DNA from 2 places in the Rhizobium sp. Pop5 genome. Region 2 is predicted to be linked to the other one. Evidence: predicted binding sites of a transcription regulator. Region 2 holds the regulator's gene; the other holds the start of a gene.
What was found. Region 2 encodes PhoB, which activates phosphate uptake and scavenging genes when phosphate is short. Its sites were predicted from a motif close to TGTCATNNANCTGTCAT; they were not measured.

Region 1 (7,134 bases), 390 kb from region 2:
GAGCGAGAGTTCATCGGCTTCGACCTCCACGGCATCCCAGGAGGGATTACCCGCCTTGACCTTTGCCTGAAGGACGCCGATGCCTCCGTCCCAGCCTTCGTCGAGCAGGGGCTTGCCGGCAACCTTGGAGAATGGCTTGAAATAGATCTCCCGCTGCGCATCCTGAAAATTCCCGCCCCAGGACGCTATGGTGAGATCCCGGGCCGCGCCCGGCACCGCAGCAAGCGCCAGCGATAGCAGCCCGAGAGCCGTAATCGTCGAAGTGTTCTTGAATTTCATTCGCTTTCCCCTGTTTGTTGAGCGTCCGTCTGACGCCGGTGACAGCCACGATCCTTGGGATCGTTGGCAATCGCGGCCGCTTGCAAGAGATGGGCAAAGCCGGCCTGTGCAGCGAACTTTGCCGTCATCTCCAAAAGGCCGAGCGGCGTGTTGCGGGCAATGCTGGCGGATGTCCGGTAGGGCGGGAAGGCGCTTTTTGTTGACCGCGGTGGACACATGGATGCACCGCTCCCGACCAGTCTTTCCAGGCAGGTGGTCCCACTACCCCGCAAATTTAATGGTTTCGCTTGCGAAAGGCGAAAAACCCGATTGTCAGCCGGTAGATGAGTGGTGCATCATATGCACCACCGTGCACCACTCTTCGTTACGCCGAAATCGCCAATTCCATGGCATATGAAGGGAAAACAGCATTCCGATCTTGGTTCGGCGGAACCAATTTCCGTTCTGGGAGACAGGATTGCGCAGAGGGAAATCATCGTCAGATGAACAGGAAGGTGTTCAAAAACGCGGACGTTTACCGCCGCTTTCCATGGTGCGCGCCTTCGAGGCGGTCAGCCGCCTGGGCTCGATGCGCAGAGCTGCGGACGATCTCAATCTTAGTCACACCGTCATATCCCGCCACGTCCGCAATCTCGAAGCCTGGTTTGGCACGCGGCTTGTCGATGCCGGACCGCGCGGCATCAGGCTGACGGCGGAAGGCAGAGTTTTTGCCGAAACGGTGGGAGCGGCTTTCGACCTCATCGCCAAATCGACAGCGGAACTGCGCCCGGCAGTCAACCGCACGGTCTTGCGCATCTGGTGCGTGCCCGGTTTCGCGACACGTTGGCTGACGCCGCGCTTCAATCAACTCCAGCTTGCCTTGCCCGGCATCGATTTCGTGATGCGCGCGACCGATCTCGAACCGGATTTCAGCCGTTATGAGGCCGATGTCGACATCCGCTATTCCGAGGAGCCGAGGGGAAATGTCCGCTGGATCCTGTTGGAAAGGCCGCGCATGTTCCCGGTCACCAGCCCCGAATGGATCAGCAGAAACGCTCCGATACGGACCCTCGATGATCTGGTGCGCCAGCCGCTGATCCACGAGGAAAGCCGCGATCAATGGCGGCAATGGTTTCGCAAGGCCGGCTTCGAGCATGAAGTGACCCTGAATGGCCCGCGGCTATGGTCGGCCAACCTGACGGTCGACGCGGCGGTGGCAGGCCAAGGCATAGCACTGGCCACCCGCCTGATCGCCGCGGATGACCTGCGTGCCGGCCGTCTCGTCGAACTGCTGGAAACCGACGTCCGGCTCGGCGGCTATTATTTGGTCGGGCCGCGTGAGCGCTGGAATGAGGTGACGTCGGCCCGTTTCCGAGCATGGCTGCAGCAGTCGATCGCCGAAACCACCGGAGGTCACGCCTCTCATGAAAGCGGTAATCCGGGTCGATAAGCGGCGCTGATCTCACGTCCTCAAGCTTGCCAATCGCAGCGTCTCGCTGACGAATGCGGTTTTGCCGCCCGTGTAGGAATCCCAATCGCCGCCTGCTTCCGCAGCCAGCCGGCGTTTCAGCTCGGCGTAGGCTGTGGCCCTTTCGGGGTGATCCCGGAGATAGTCGCGAAACACGATCCGCTCCCCATGGGCGCGATTATTGGGGCCGCAAAGATAGAGCCTGAGGCCATAAGCGTCGTGATTTCGAGTAAAGGCCCAGCGTTTCTCCCCCATATCGCCATGGAAGACGAAATCGGTAGCGCTGACCGCGTCGATCGCCATCGGCAGAACCTCATCGGAGATCGCGACGACATCGAGGTCGATCTTCGGCTTGGCGGCGAGGCCGGGGACCGACGTGCTGCCGATGTGGTCGATGGAAAGCACGAAGCTGCCGAGCAAGGCAGCGACCTCGGTACTGATTTGGGCAAAGAGCCGCGGCCAGGAGGGATCATAGTCGACCACTTTGATGGCGCGCATTTGCTTCCTCTTGGTCAGTGCACCTCGGCCAGCAGTCCGTCGAGGATCGCGACCATCTTCTTCTCGGCCTCTTCGAGCGAGCCGCTATTGTCGAGCTCCGTCACATCGTAGTCGCCACGCACCGTCAGCGGACCGCGGGCAAGCCGTGCCATGATGTCCTCATGCGTTTCACGTCCGCGCGCCTCCAGCCGGCCGGCCAGCACCTCTGCGCTTGCAGTGACATTGATGACCTTGAGTCGTGGGAAGGCCGCCTGGAAACGGTGAAGCGCGGAACGCGAACCGTTGGCGACGACGACATGGCCTCGCGACAGCGCCACCGAGACTTCGGCCGGAATGCCGTATTTCAGGCCGTGCGCTTCCCACCAGACGGCGAAGGAGCCTGATTGCTCCATGGCCGCAAAGCCTTCGAGGGAGACGGAGAGATGATCCTCGCCGCCGGCGTCCCGGTGACGAGTGATGACGCGGCGGGTGAAATGAACGTCGGCGCGGCCGGCGAAATGCCGAGCGGCAAGGTTCATCAGCGTGTCCTTGCCGGCGCCGCTCGGCCCGACGACGACGACCATGATGCCACGTTCGGCTCCTGCTCCGGGATGGGGTTCGTACGGCATCATGCGACACGGCGTCCCTGGCGCCAGACGGAGCGTGTTACCGGCACGCCATGCGAGCGATGAACGCGGACGAGATCGGCGCGCAGGCCGGTTGCGATCCGGCCGCGATCGTCGAGGCTGACGGTGCGCGCGGGCGTCGACGTCACCATGGCGATCGCCTTCGGCAGCGTGATGCTTTCCACCTCGTCGGCGAGGATGAACGGTGCATGTAACAGGCTGAGCGGCACGTAGTCTGAGGAAAGCACGTCGAGCACGCCCATTTCGGCCAAGTCGCGGGCGGCGATGTTGCCGGAGTGGGATTTGCCGCGCACGATGTTCGGCGCGCCCATCAGCACGCTCATGCCGTGCTCGTGTGAGGCCCGGGCGGCGTCGAAGCTGGTCGGGAATTCGGCAAGGCGCACGCCGTTTTCGATCGCCTCGTCGACATGCGACAGCGTCGCGTCGTCATGGCTTGCGACCGTGATGCCGCGCTCGGCGCAGACCTTGGCGATGGCATTGCGATGCGGCGTCGAATTGCGCGCCGATTCCGCCTGGCGTTTGGCGACGAAACGGGCAAACACCTCGTCGCTCAAGCCCCGCTTCTTCTGGTAATAGAAGATATATTGATCCATCGTCTGGAATTGCCGCTGGCCGGGCGCATGATCCATCAGCGAGACGAGCCGCACATGCCGGTCGTTTTCGAAATCGGCGAAATGTTCGAGCACATTATCCGCCGAAACCTCGCAGCGCAGATGGAGCAGGTGTTCGGCGCGCAGCCTGCCTTCCTTCTCCGCCGCCTGGATGGCGTCCGCCATCTCGCGCATCTCGCCATGTTCGAAGCCGCCGTCCTCGTCTGCGCCCATGCGCAGGCAGTCGAAGACCGTGGTAATGCCTGAGGTCACGATCTGAGCGTCGTGCGCCTGGACTGCGGCGGTCTTGTTCCAGCGGATGCCCGGACGCGGCTGGTAATGGCCTTCGAGATGGTCGGTATGCAATTCCACGAGGCCGGGAATGATGTAATCGCCCTCGAAATCTTCGCCGGCTACCGAATTGCCCTCCGAGATGTCGGCAATCTTGCCGTCGCGAATGAGGATCGATCCTGACAGGATGTCATCCTCAAGAACGATGCGGGCGTTGGAAAACACGGTCTCTTTGCTCATAGCGTAAGGTCTTTCAGCGTTTGGCGCCGGCAAGCGGCAGCCAGGAATGAACTTTGAATGGGGCGCCGCGCGCCTCCTCGGTGAAGACGGCAAGGCCGGAAATCGAAAGTGGCCGGCCGGTGAAATCGGCAAAACGCTTGGCCAGAATTTCTCTCATCACCTCGGCGCGCGTCTCGGGCACCTGGCCGCTCAGCGTCATGTGAAAGCCGAAATCCCCCATGACGTAAGGATAACCCCAGCGCAGCAGATTGGCGCGCTGGCTGTCGCTAAGCTTCTCCGGGTTGCGCCGCGCTAAATCGGCCTCGGAAAGCGCTGCACGGAACGGCTCGAAGGACTTTACCACCTTCGCGGCGAAATCCTGAAGAGGTTGATGAAGAGAACCGGGAACAAGGGCAAAAAAACGGCCGAGCTGGCCGAGCACCAGCTTAGGGATCTCGAAGGCCGGCGTACGGGCGGCAAAATCCTCGGCAACGGTCATGAGATCTTTCTCGGTGACGGAAGCTGCGAGCGAAAATGGCGCCTTGATCGTGGCGTGAAAACCGTAACGGCGAGGGTCGGCGGTCAGTTCGAACTGCTCCGCCGCGCCGAGCTTCTCGTGTTCCGGCGCGGGATAAGTCTCGCCGGTGAAAGCGTCGCGGCCGAGCCAAAGCGAGGCCGCGCCGACCAGGGGATCATCCTGCGGCGGCGAAAAATAGAGAGCGTAGCGCAAGGCTTTTATCCTGGGGATCGTCGAGACGGGGAGCGCAATGTGCAGTGATTTGGCGGCGTACCGCAAGCAGGTTCCCGGCTAAAAGATTTCCGTGACAGAATGATGATGACGGCAGCGCCGCCATCGCCTTTTGGCGGGCGGATCAGTGCGCTTTTGTGCCCATCAGCCGATGGCGCAGCGCATTCGAGGCGGCGTCGAAAAGGAAGACGACGATCAGGATCAGAATGACCATGTAGGCGACGTTTTCCCAGTTGGCATTGGTGCGCATCGCCTCCCAGAGTTTGAGGCCGATGCCGCCCGCGCCGACGGCGCCGATGATGGTAGCGCCGCGCACGTTCGATTCCCATTGGTAGAGCGTCTGGCTGACGATGACGGGAACGATCTGCGGCATAATGCCGTAACGATGGACGAGTACGGTCTCAGCGCCGGTCGATTTGATGCCTTCCCGCGGCTTGTTGTCGATGTTTTCAAGCCCTTCGGAATAGAGCTTGCCGAGCGTGCCCGTCTCGGTCAGGAAGATCGCACCGCTGCCGGCAAGCGGGCCGGGACCGAAGGCGCGCGTCAGGAACAGCGCCCAGATCAGCATGTCGACCGAGCGCAGGAAATCGAAGAAGCGCTTCAGAACCTGGTTCAGGAAGCGGTTCGGCGTGATGTTGCGCGCTGCCATGAAGGCAAGTGGGAAGGCGGCGAGCGAGCCAAGCAGCGTGCCGAGGAAAGCCATGACGATCGTCTGGAAAAGCTTGGTCCAGACGTCGCCATGCTGCCATTCGCTGTTGTTCCAGATGTCGTCGAAGGCGAGCGACAGGTTGGACTGGTCGGGCTTGATGCGCGGGCCGGAAACGATGAGGCTGAGGACTTCGCTTGCCGGCTTGTCGAAGAAGGACGATTGCGTGTCGAAGACGAAATTTGCCCAGCCGAGGAAACGCTTGCGGACCTTCACGCGGTCGACGGAAATGCTGACGTCGCCGGCAAAGCCGAGATCGGCGAGCACGTTGTCATCGTAGACCGTCATCCAGCTCGGCACCGGGCCGACGACTTTCGGCGCGCCGCCTGAAACTTCGACGGGAACGCTGAGGCCGTGCGCGGTCACGATCGTTTCGCTTTTCGAAACGGTGACGCTGCGGCCGGTGCCGCTGATGGAGACGGTGATGCTGCCATCGGGATTGTTGACCACCCAGTCCGGGTGCGGATTGTCGCCGAGCGGCGAGAAACGGGGATAGCGCACCTCGATCGAGCCGTCGTCCTGGATGCGGAAATCCGGCTTAACGTCGTAGCTCACCCATTGGCTGAGATAGATGCCGACGCGCTCCCAATGAGCTTCGGCGAAGAGCTTGGGCAGGTCGAAGAACCAGACGGCATAGAGGCCGTAGAGCAGCGTCGCGATGAGGATCATCAACCCGCCGAAACGCTGGCGGAACGACCGGTGGAAATATTCCGGATAGCGCGCTTCGATCTCGTTCATGCGGTTTGCGTCGATCACCGTCATGGCAGCCTCAATGTTGCAGAAGGAAGGCCTGCTCGCCGACCAGGCGGCGGCGCAGCCATGCGGAGAACTGGTCGACGGCGACGATCGTCACGAAGAGCAGGAGAACGAGCGCCATCGTCTTGGCGCCGAAGCCGCGCGAGATCGAAAGCTTCAGCTCCTCGCCGATGCCGCCGCCGCCGACGGCGCCGATGATGGTCGAAGCGCGCACATTGATCTCGAGCCGCAACAGCGCATAGGAGGTGAAATTCGGCAGCACCTGCGGCAGGGCGGCGAAACGCACACGCTCCCACCAGTTGGCGCCGACGGCTTTCATGCCCTCATGCGGCTTCATGTCGATATTCTCGGCCACTTCGTAGAAGAGTTTGCCGAGCGCGCCGATCGTATGCAGGGTGATGGCGATGATCGCGGCGACCGGCCCGATCGACAGGATCGCCGAAAACAGGCCGGCGATGACGATCTCGGGGAAGGCGCGCAGGAATTCCATCAGGCGCTTGGTCAAGACGCGCAGCGGCCATGAATTCGTCAGGTTGCGGGCGGCAAAGAAGCTCAGGGGAACGGCAAAGACGAAGGCGATGATCGTCGAGATCAGCGCCACGTTGATCGTGACGATCATCAGCTCGAAATATTCGGGAATGTAGAAGGCGCCCCAGATATAGACACGGCCCTTGTCGAAATTGAATTCCTCTCCGCCCTTGTCGTTGACGCTCGCCATGTCGAACAGCGCGCGCCAGACGTCGTTCCAATCCTTGGGAATGAGCCAGCTCAGGAAATCGAAGAGATGCGGCAGGCGCTCGAAGAAATGGCCGGCATTGCTCTCGTCGGCGAAGCGGACGGAGCTCACGAAAGCCGCAATGAGGATAACCAGGCCGAGCACGGTATAGAAGCGGCGCTTGGCGACCATCCGGCCCCAGGCGGTGCCGATCTCCTCAGTGCTCTGCATGTGCGGCTGTGTATCGGCAATAGTCATG
Region 2 (7,134 bases):
ATAAACGCCGGCGATATCTTCGAGCGAGGTGCCGTCGAGCGCGACGATGCCCTGGTAAGGCTGGCTGAACTTGCCCTGATCGATGGTGAAGGCGAGCACGCCCTTGCCGAGCAATTGCTCCGGCTCGGCCTCGCCCGCTGCAACCGCCTTGGCGAGCAACGCCTGATCGAAACGCGCATAGGCGCGGACATTTTCCGGCGTCGAGAAATCGGCGACGAGAAGATCGACCGGACCATCGCCCTTGGTCTGCACCGTAAACTTACCGTCGAACTTCAGCGAGGTGCCGAGCAGCACCGTCAGCACGACGACTTCGGCGAGCAGCCGGGCGACGGGCGCGGGATAGTGATGGCGCTCAAGGATCGCATCGAGCATCGGGCCGAGCTGGACGGCGCGACCGCGCACATCCAGACCCTCCACCTGAAAGGGAACGACGTGGTCATCGCCGGCGAAATCGAACTGGCCGAGGGCGGCTGCAGCTTCTGCCATGGCTTTCACTCCTAATTTTCAGAGCGACGGCCAAGGTGCCCGACGCTCGCGCGGTCGCCAGTTTTTGACTCGGCGACACCAGATTATGGTTCAGATCGCGCCCAGGCACCAAGCAAGAATCGATTTCTGCGCATGAAGACGGTTTTCCGCCTCATCGAAGACCACGGATTGCGGGCCGTCGATCACGTCATCCGTCACTTCCTCACCACGATGGGCGGGCAGGCAATGCATGAACAATGCATCGTTGCCGGCCTTCGCCATTAAGGCCGCATTGACCTGATAAGGCTGGAAGACATTATGACCTCGGGCCCGATGTTCCTGATTCATGGAGACCCAGGTATCGGTCACCACGCAATCGGCGCCGGCGACCGCACGGTCGGCATCATGGCAGAGCATGATTTCGGCGCCCTCATCGCGGGCCCAGTTCAGATAGTGATCCTTCGGCTCGGAACCAAGAGGCACGGCCATGTTCATGCGGTAGCCGAAGCGCGCGGCGCCCTCGACCAGCGAATGCAGCACGTTGTTGCCGTCGCCGGTCCAGGCGATGGTCTTGCCCTTGATCGGGCCGCGGTGTTCTTCGAACGTCATGATATCGGCCATGATCTGGCAAGGATGGGTATCGTCCGTCAACGCATTGATGACCGGCACGGTCGCATGCTCGGCAAGCTCCAGCAGGCGCGAATGCTCGGTCGTGCGGATCATGATCGCATCGACATAGCGCGACAGAACCTTGGCGGTGTCGCCGATCGTCTCGGCGCGGCCGAGCTGCATCTCGGTGCCGGAGAGGAACAGCGTTTCGCCGCCGAGCTGGCGCATGCCGACATCGAAAGAGACGCGGGTGCGCGTCGAGGGCTTTTCGAAGATCATCGCCAGCATCTTGCCGGCCAGCGGCTTGTCGTCCTTGCCGGTTTTGAAGGCCTGCTTGCGGGCGAGCGCATCGTTCATGATGGTTCTGAGATCGGCTGATGTGACCGCCGAAAGATCAAGGAAATGCTTAGGTGTCATATCGTCTTCCTACCTCGTTCAAGCCGTCTTCTTGACCTTGGACGCGCGAATGCTCTCAGCGGCGCGCTCGATGCGGGCAAGGCCCTCGCGGGCTTCCTCGGCGGTGACGACGAGGGGCGGAAGAAGGCGGATAACGTTATCGCCGGCAGGCACGCCGAGCAGATGGGCGGCACGGATCGCCTGCAGCAGTTCGGCTGAGGGGACTGCGGCCTTGACGCCAAGCAACAGCCCCTCGCCTCTGATATCCTCGATCACATCGGGATAACGATCCTTCAACGAGGCGAGGCCCTGGCGGAAAACCAGCGCGACGTCGCGCACATGCTGAAGGAAGCCATCGGCGAGGATGATGTCGAGCACGGCGCTGCCGACGGCCATGGCGAGCGGATTGCCGCCATAGGTCGAACCATGCGTACCGGCCTTCATGCCGGAAGCGGCCTCTGCTGTGGCAAGGCAGGCGCCGAGCGGGAAACCGCCACCGATGCCCTTGGCGACAGCCATGATGTCGGGAGTGATGCCCGACCATTCGTGGGCGAAGAGCTTGCCGGTGCGGCCAACGCCGGTCTGAACTTCGTCGAGGATCAGCAGCAGGCCCTTCTCGTCGCAGATCTGGCGAAGCGCCTTCATGAACTCGTTGGTGGCAGGACGGACACCGCCCTCGCCCTGCACCGGTTCGATGAGGATTGCGGCCGTGGCATCGGTGACCGCAGCGCGGACCGCTTCGATATCGCCGAAAGGCACCTGATCGAAGCCCGGCGCCTTGGGGCCGAAGCCTTCGAGATATTTCTCCTGGCCGCCCGCGGCGATCGTCGCGAGCGTCCGGCCGTGGAAAGCGCCCTCGAAGGTGATGACATGGAACCGCTCGGGATGGCCCTTGGAAAACTGGTAGCGGCGCGCCGTCTTGATCGCGCATTCGAGCGCTTCCGCACCCGAATTGGTGAAGAAAACCTTGTCGGCGAAGGTGGCGTCCGTCAGGCGCTTTGCCAGGCGCTCCTGACCCGGGATTTCATAAATGTTCGAGAGGTGCCAGACCTTGTCGGCCTGCTCCTTCAGCGCGCCCACAACATGCGGATTGCTGTGGCCGACCGATGTGACGGCGACGCCGGCGCCAAAATCGAGATATCGCTCGCCGCTTTCGGTGATCAGCCACACGCCCTCGCCTCGCTCGAACCGCAGCGGGGCACGAGAATAGGTGTCATAAAGCGGCGCGGCTTCAGCCATGGCGCGATCTCCTGATCTAAAAGTTATGGGGCAACTGACTCCGGCTAAGAAACCAGGCCCGAAAAATCAAAAATGCCGCCTCGCGGCGGCAAGCGGTACTATTTCCTTTTCGCGCTGCAATGTCAACAAAACTGCGCCCTTAGCGCATGCAGCAAGCGTGTACAGCGGCATTTCAAGTCTTCAACAGGCATTATTGCAGAAATGACACGCAGGGGCAGCAAGTTGGGGAAAACCCGAAATTCGATTCATCCGGATTCACGCGACTCTTGTCACGGAGTCAGCCTCACACTAGGTTAAAGTTCAATTACTAGACTGCATGCGGCGGAACTAGTCACCAAAATTGATCAGGCGTTTCTTGTTTCGGAGGCTTCCGGGACAACGGTGAGGGATTCTGCCATCACCAACGCAAAAGGTGGAGACAGGGCATGAACTGGACAGACGAGCGGGTCGAAAAACTCAAGAAGCTTTGGTCCGAAGGGCTGAGCGCCAGCCAGATCGCGGCGCAGCTTGGCGGAGTGAGCAGGAATGCTGTCATCGGCAAGGTTCATCGACTGAGCCTTCCGGGCCGCGCCAAGGCCGGCGGCACGGCCACGACGGCGCGAGCGCCCAAGCGTACTACGTCGGCGCCGCGCGCCCCGAACTATGCCTCGCGCATCGCCACCCGCACCGTTACCCGCCAGCAGGGCGCAACGATGCTGAAGGAAGAGATCGAGATCGAAACGATCGAGGAAATGGAATACGTGCCGAAGGGCAACGTGGTTGTGCCGATTTCCCGCCGTCTCGGCCTGACGGAGCTTACCGAGCGCACCTGCAAGTGGCCGGTCGGCGATCCGCTGAAGGAAGACTTCCATTTCTGCGGCTGCGAATCCCCCGACAACTCGCCCTATTGCAGCTATCATCAGCGGCTTGCCTACCAGCCGGTCAACGAGCGCCGCAGGGCAGCAGCCCGCGTCAGCTGAGCGTGTGACATCGCTGGACATCAGAAACGGGCCGAGCGGCCCGTTTTTTTATGGAGCTTTACGGAAGCTCAGGTTTTGGATTGTCGATCAAGTCGGCGCGTGCAGACCCTCGGCAGAATGGCGAGGATGACATCGCGGGTTTTGCCAGGATTGTCAGCGGTTAGAATGGAAGCCCTCAGGCTTCCATCGAATAGCCGGCGCCGCGGACGGTGCGGATAACGTCCTGCATGTTGGAAAAGTTCAGCGCCTTGCGCAGGCGGCCGACATGGACGTCGACGGTGCGCTCGTCGACATAGATGTCGTGGCCCCAGACGCCGTCCAAAAGCTGCGACCGGGAGAAGACCCGGCCCGGCGACGACATCAGGAATTCCAGCAGGCGGAATTCGGTGGGGCCGAGGCGGACTTCGCGGCTCTTGCGATGGACGCGATGGGTTTCGCGGTCGAGTTCGATATCGCCGCATTTCAGCACCGTCGACAGAACCTCCGGACGGGCACGGCGTAGCATCGCCTTGACGCGGGCGACGAGCTCGGGGGTCGAGAAGGGCTTGACGACGTAATCATCGGCGCCCGTCGAAAGCCCGCGGACGCGCTCGCTTTCTTCGCCGCGCGCCGTCAGCATGATGATCGGCAGGCGCTCGGTTTCCGGCCGCATGCGCAGGCGCCGGCAGAGCTCGATGCCGGAGACGCCGGGCAGCATCCAGTCGAGGATGAGAAGGTCGGGCGTGCGCTCCTGAAGCCTGATTTCGGCTTCGTCGCCTCGAAGGATGGTATCGACCTCGAAACCTTCTGCTTCGAGATTGTAGCGAAGAAGCACGCTGAGCGCTTCTTCGTCTTCAACAACTGCAACTCTCGGGATCATGCGTGTCGGTCTCCTCGCGCATGATCCTTAAACCGGGGGTGATTTAAGCAATGCATCCTGCGCAAATTCAGAATTGGCTGCGACCTGTTTGCGCGCCCGGATGGGCGCGCACGCGATCTTCTGGTCCGGGCGACTGGTCCGGAACCGTTATTCCGTAACCGCGCCAACGGTGTTGGCGCTGTCGTCCTTCGGACGATCACCTTCCGGCTGTGCGCCGGTTGCCATGTAGTAGATCGTCTCGGCGATGTTGGTGGCGTGGTCGCCGATGCGCTCGATGTTCTTGGCACAGAAGAGAAGATGCGTGCAGCTCGTGATGTTGCGCGGATCTTCCATCATGTAGGTGAGGAGTTCGCGGAACAGCGACGTGTACATCGCGTCGATCTCGTTGTCGCGTTCGCGGATCGCATTCGCCTTGTCGGCGGCGCGCGTCGTGTAGACGTCGAGCACTTCCTTGAGCTGGACGAGCGCCAGTTCGGACAGATGCTCCAGGCCGCGGGCGAGCTTGCGGGGAACGCCGGTGCTCTGGACGGCGATGACGCGCTTGGCGGTGTTCTTGCCGAGGTCGCCGACGCGTTCGAGATCGGCGGCGATCCGGATCGAACCCATGATTTCGCGCAGGTCCGAGGCCATCGGCTGACGGCGGGCGATGGTGACGATCGCCTTGTCGCCGATCTCGCGTTCGGCGTGATCGAGGATCACGTCGTCGGAGATGACTTTCTGCGCCAGCGCGGTATCGCCGTTGACGAGAGCGCGGACGGATTCGCTGACCATCTGCTCGGCCAGGCCGCCCATTTCGGAAATCCGCCTGGACAGGAACTTCAGATCATCATCATAAGCGGAAAAAATATGTGTCGATGCCATGGGGCTTTATCCTCGAATAACGGGAAGGCTTCGTGTCGCCAAAATCAGCCGAAGCGACCCATGATGTAGTCCTGGGTACGCGGATCGTCCGGATTGGTGAACATCTTGTCGGTGTCGTTCTCCTCGACGAGATTGCCGAGGTGGAACATGGCGGTGCGCTGCGAAACGCGCGCGGCCTGCTGCATGGAGTGCGTAACGATGACGATCGTGTAATTTTCGCGCAGCTCGTGGATCAGCTCTTCGACCTTGGCGGTGGCGATCGGGTCGAGCGCCGAGCAGGGCTCGTCCATCAGGATGACTTCGGGGCTGACGGCGACGGCGCGCGCAATGCAGAGGCGCTGCTGCTGACCGCCCGACAGGCCGGTGCCGGATTCGTGCACGCGGTCTTTGACCTCGTTCCAGAGGCCGGCGCGCTGCAGGCTGGTCTCGACGATCTGGTCGAGATCGGCCTTCGACTTGGCAAGGCCATGGATGCGCGGGCCGTAGGAGACGTTCTCATAGATCGACTTCGGGAACGGGTTCGGCTTCTGGAAGACCATGCCGACGCGGGCGCGAAGTTCGACGACGTCGATATCGGGATCATAGATATCGTCGCTGTCGAGCGTGATCTTGCCGGTGACGCGGCAGCCGTCGATCGTGTCGTTCATGCGGTTAAGGCTCCGCAGGAAGGTCGACTTGCCGCAGCCCGAGGGGCCGATCAGCGCGGTTACGGTGTTTTCGCGGATGTTCAGGTTCACGTCGAAAAGCGCGCGCTTCTCGCCATAGTAAACCGAGACATCCTGGCCGATCATCTTATAAGGGACGTTGCTCATCTTCCGATCCAGCGCCTTTTCAACTGCTGCTTCCGTCAACATGTTCATGATGTTTAACTCCGTTTACCAGCGGCGCTCGAAGCGACGACGCAAGAGGATGGCGCCCATGTTCATGACGATCAGGAACAGGAGCAGGACGATGATGGCACCCGAAGTACGCTCCACGAAGGCACGTTCGGCCTCGTTTGCCCACATATAGACCTGTACGGGCAGAGCCGTCGAGGGATCGAGCGGTGTCGCCGGCGCGTTGGCGACGAAGGCGACCATGCCGATGAGCAGCAGCGGCGCGGTCTCACCGAGCGCATGCGCCAGGCCGATGATCGTGCCTGTGAGAATACCGGGCATTGCGAGCGGCAGGACGTGGTGGAAGACCATCTGCATTTTCGAGGCGCCGAGGCCGAGGGCTGCGGCGCGGATCGACGGCGGCACGGCGCGCAGAGCCGCACGCGTCGCGATGATGATCGTCGGCAAAGTCATCAGCGTCAGCACCAGGCCACCGACCAGCGAAGCCGAACGCGGCATGCCGACGAAGTTGATGAACACGGAAAGACCGAGCAGACCATAGACGATGGAGGGAACGGCGGCGAGGTTGTTGATGTTGACCTCGATCAGGTCCGTCAGCCGGTTCTTCGGCGCAAACTCCTCGAGATAAATCGAGGCGGCAACGCCGATCGGCAGCGAAAGTGCCAGAACGATCAGCATCAGGTAGAGCGAGCCGATGAGGGCGACGCCGAGGCCTGCGGCCTCCGGACGGCTGGAGTTGCCGTTGACGAAGAGGCCGGTGTTGAACTGCTTATGGAGAGCGCCGCTCGCCTTCAGCTCGTTCATCCAACCAACCTGCTTGTCGTTGACCTTGCGGTTCTTCTCATCGACCGAGAGATCGATCTGGCCCTTGTTGGCGCTATCGACATTAGCGTCCGCGAGCACCGTGACA

Region 1: NE852_RS22600 (DUF1045 domain-containing protein) is a predicted target of PhoB. The motif match lies at 4,772-4,788, and genes of this name have one in related genera.

What each region holds. Positions count from the first base shown of each region.
Region 1 is NZ_CP099399.1:4,179,337-4,186,470, forward strand. It holds gene NE852_RS22575 (ABC transporter substrate-binding protein) at 1-279, opposite strand, end outside; gene NE852_RS22580 (LysR substrate-binding domain-containing protein) at 737-1,708, shown strand; gene NE852_RS22585 (GrpB family protein) at 1,721-2,224, opposite strand; gene phnN (phosphonate metabolism protein/1,5-bisphosphokinase (PRPP-forming) PhnN) at 2,239-2,832, opposite strand; gene NE852_RS22595 (alpha-D-ribose 1-methylphosphonate 5-triphosphate diphosphatase) at 2,832-3,971, opposite strand; gene NE852_RS22600 (DUF1045 domain-containing protein) at 3,985-4,680, opposite strand; gene phnE (phosphonate ABC transporter, permease protein PhnE) at 4,823-6,166, opposite strand; gene phnE (phosphonate ABC transporter, permease protein PhnE) at 6,174-7,133, opposite strand.
Region 2 is NZ_CP099399.1:140,945-148,078, reverse strand. It holds gene NE852_RS02900 (Hsp33 family molecular chaperone) at 1-486, opposite strand, end outside; gene argF (ornithine carbamoyltransferase) at 577-1,491, opposite strand; gene NE852_RS02890 (aspartate aminotransferase family protein) at 1,510-2,709, opposite strand; gene NE852_RS02885 (GcrA family cell cycle regulator) at 3,135-3,668, shown strand; gene phoB (phosphate regulon transcriptional regulator PhoB) at 3,844-4,527, opposite strand; gene phoU (phosphate signaling complex protein PhoU) at 4,675-5,388, opposite strand; gene pstB (phosphate ABC transporter ATP-binding protein PstB) at 5,433-6,248, opposite strand; gene pstA (phosphate ABC transporter permease PstA) at 6,264-7,134, opposite strand, start outside.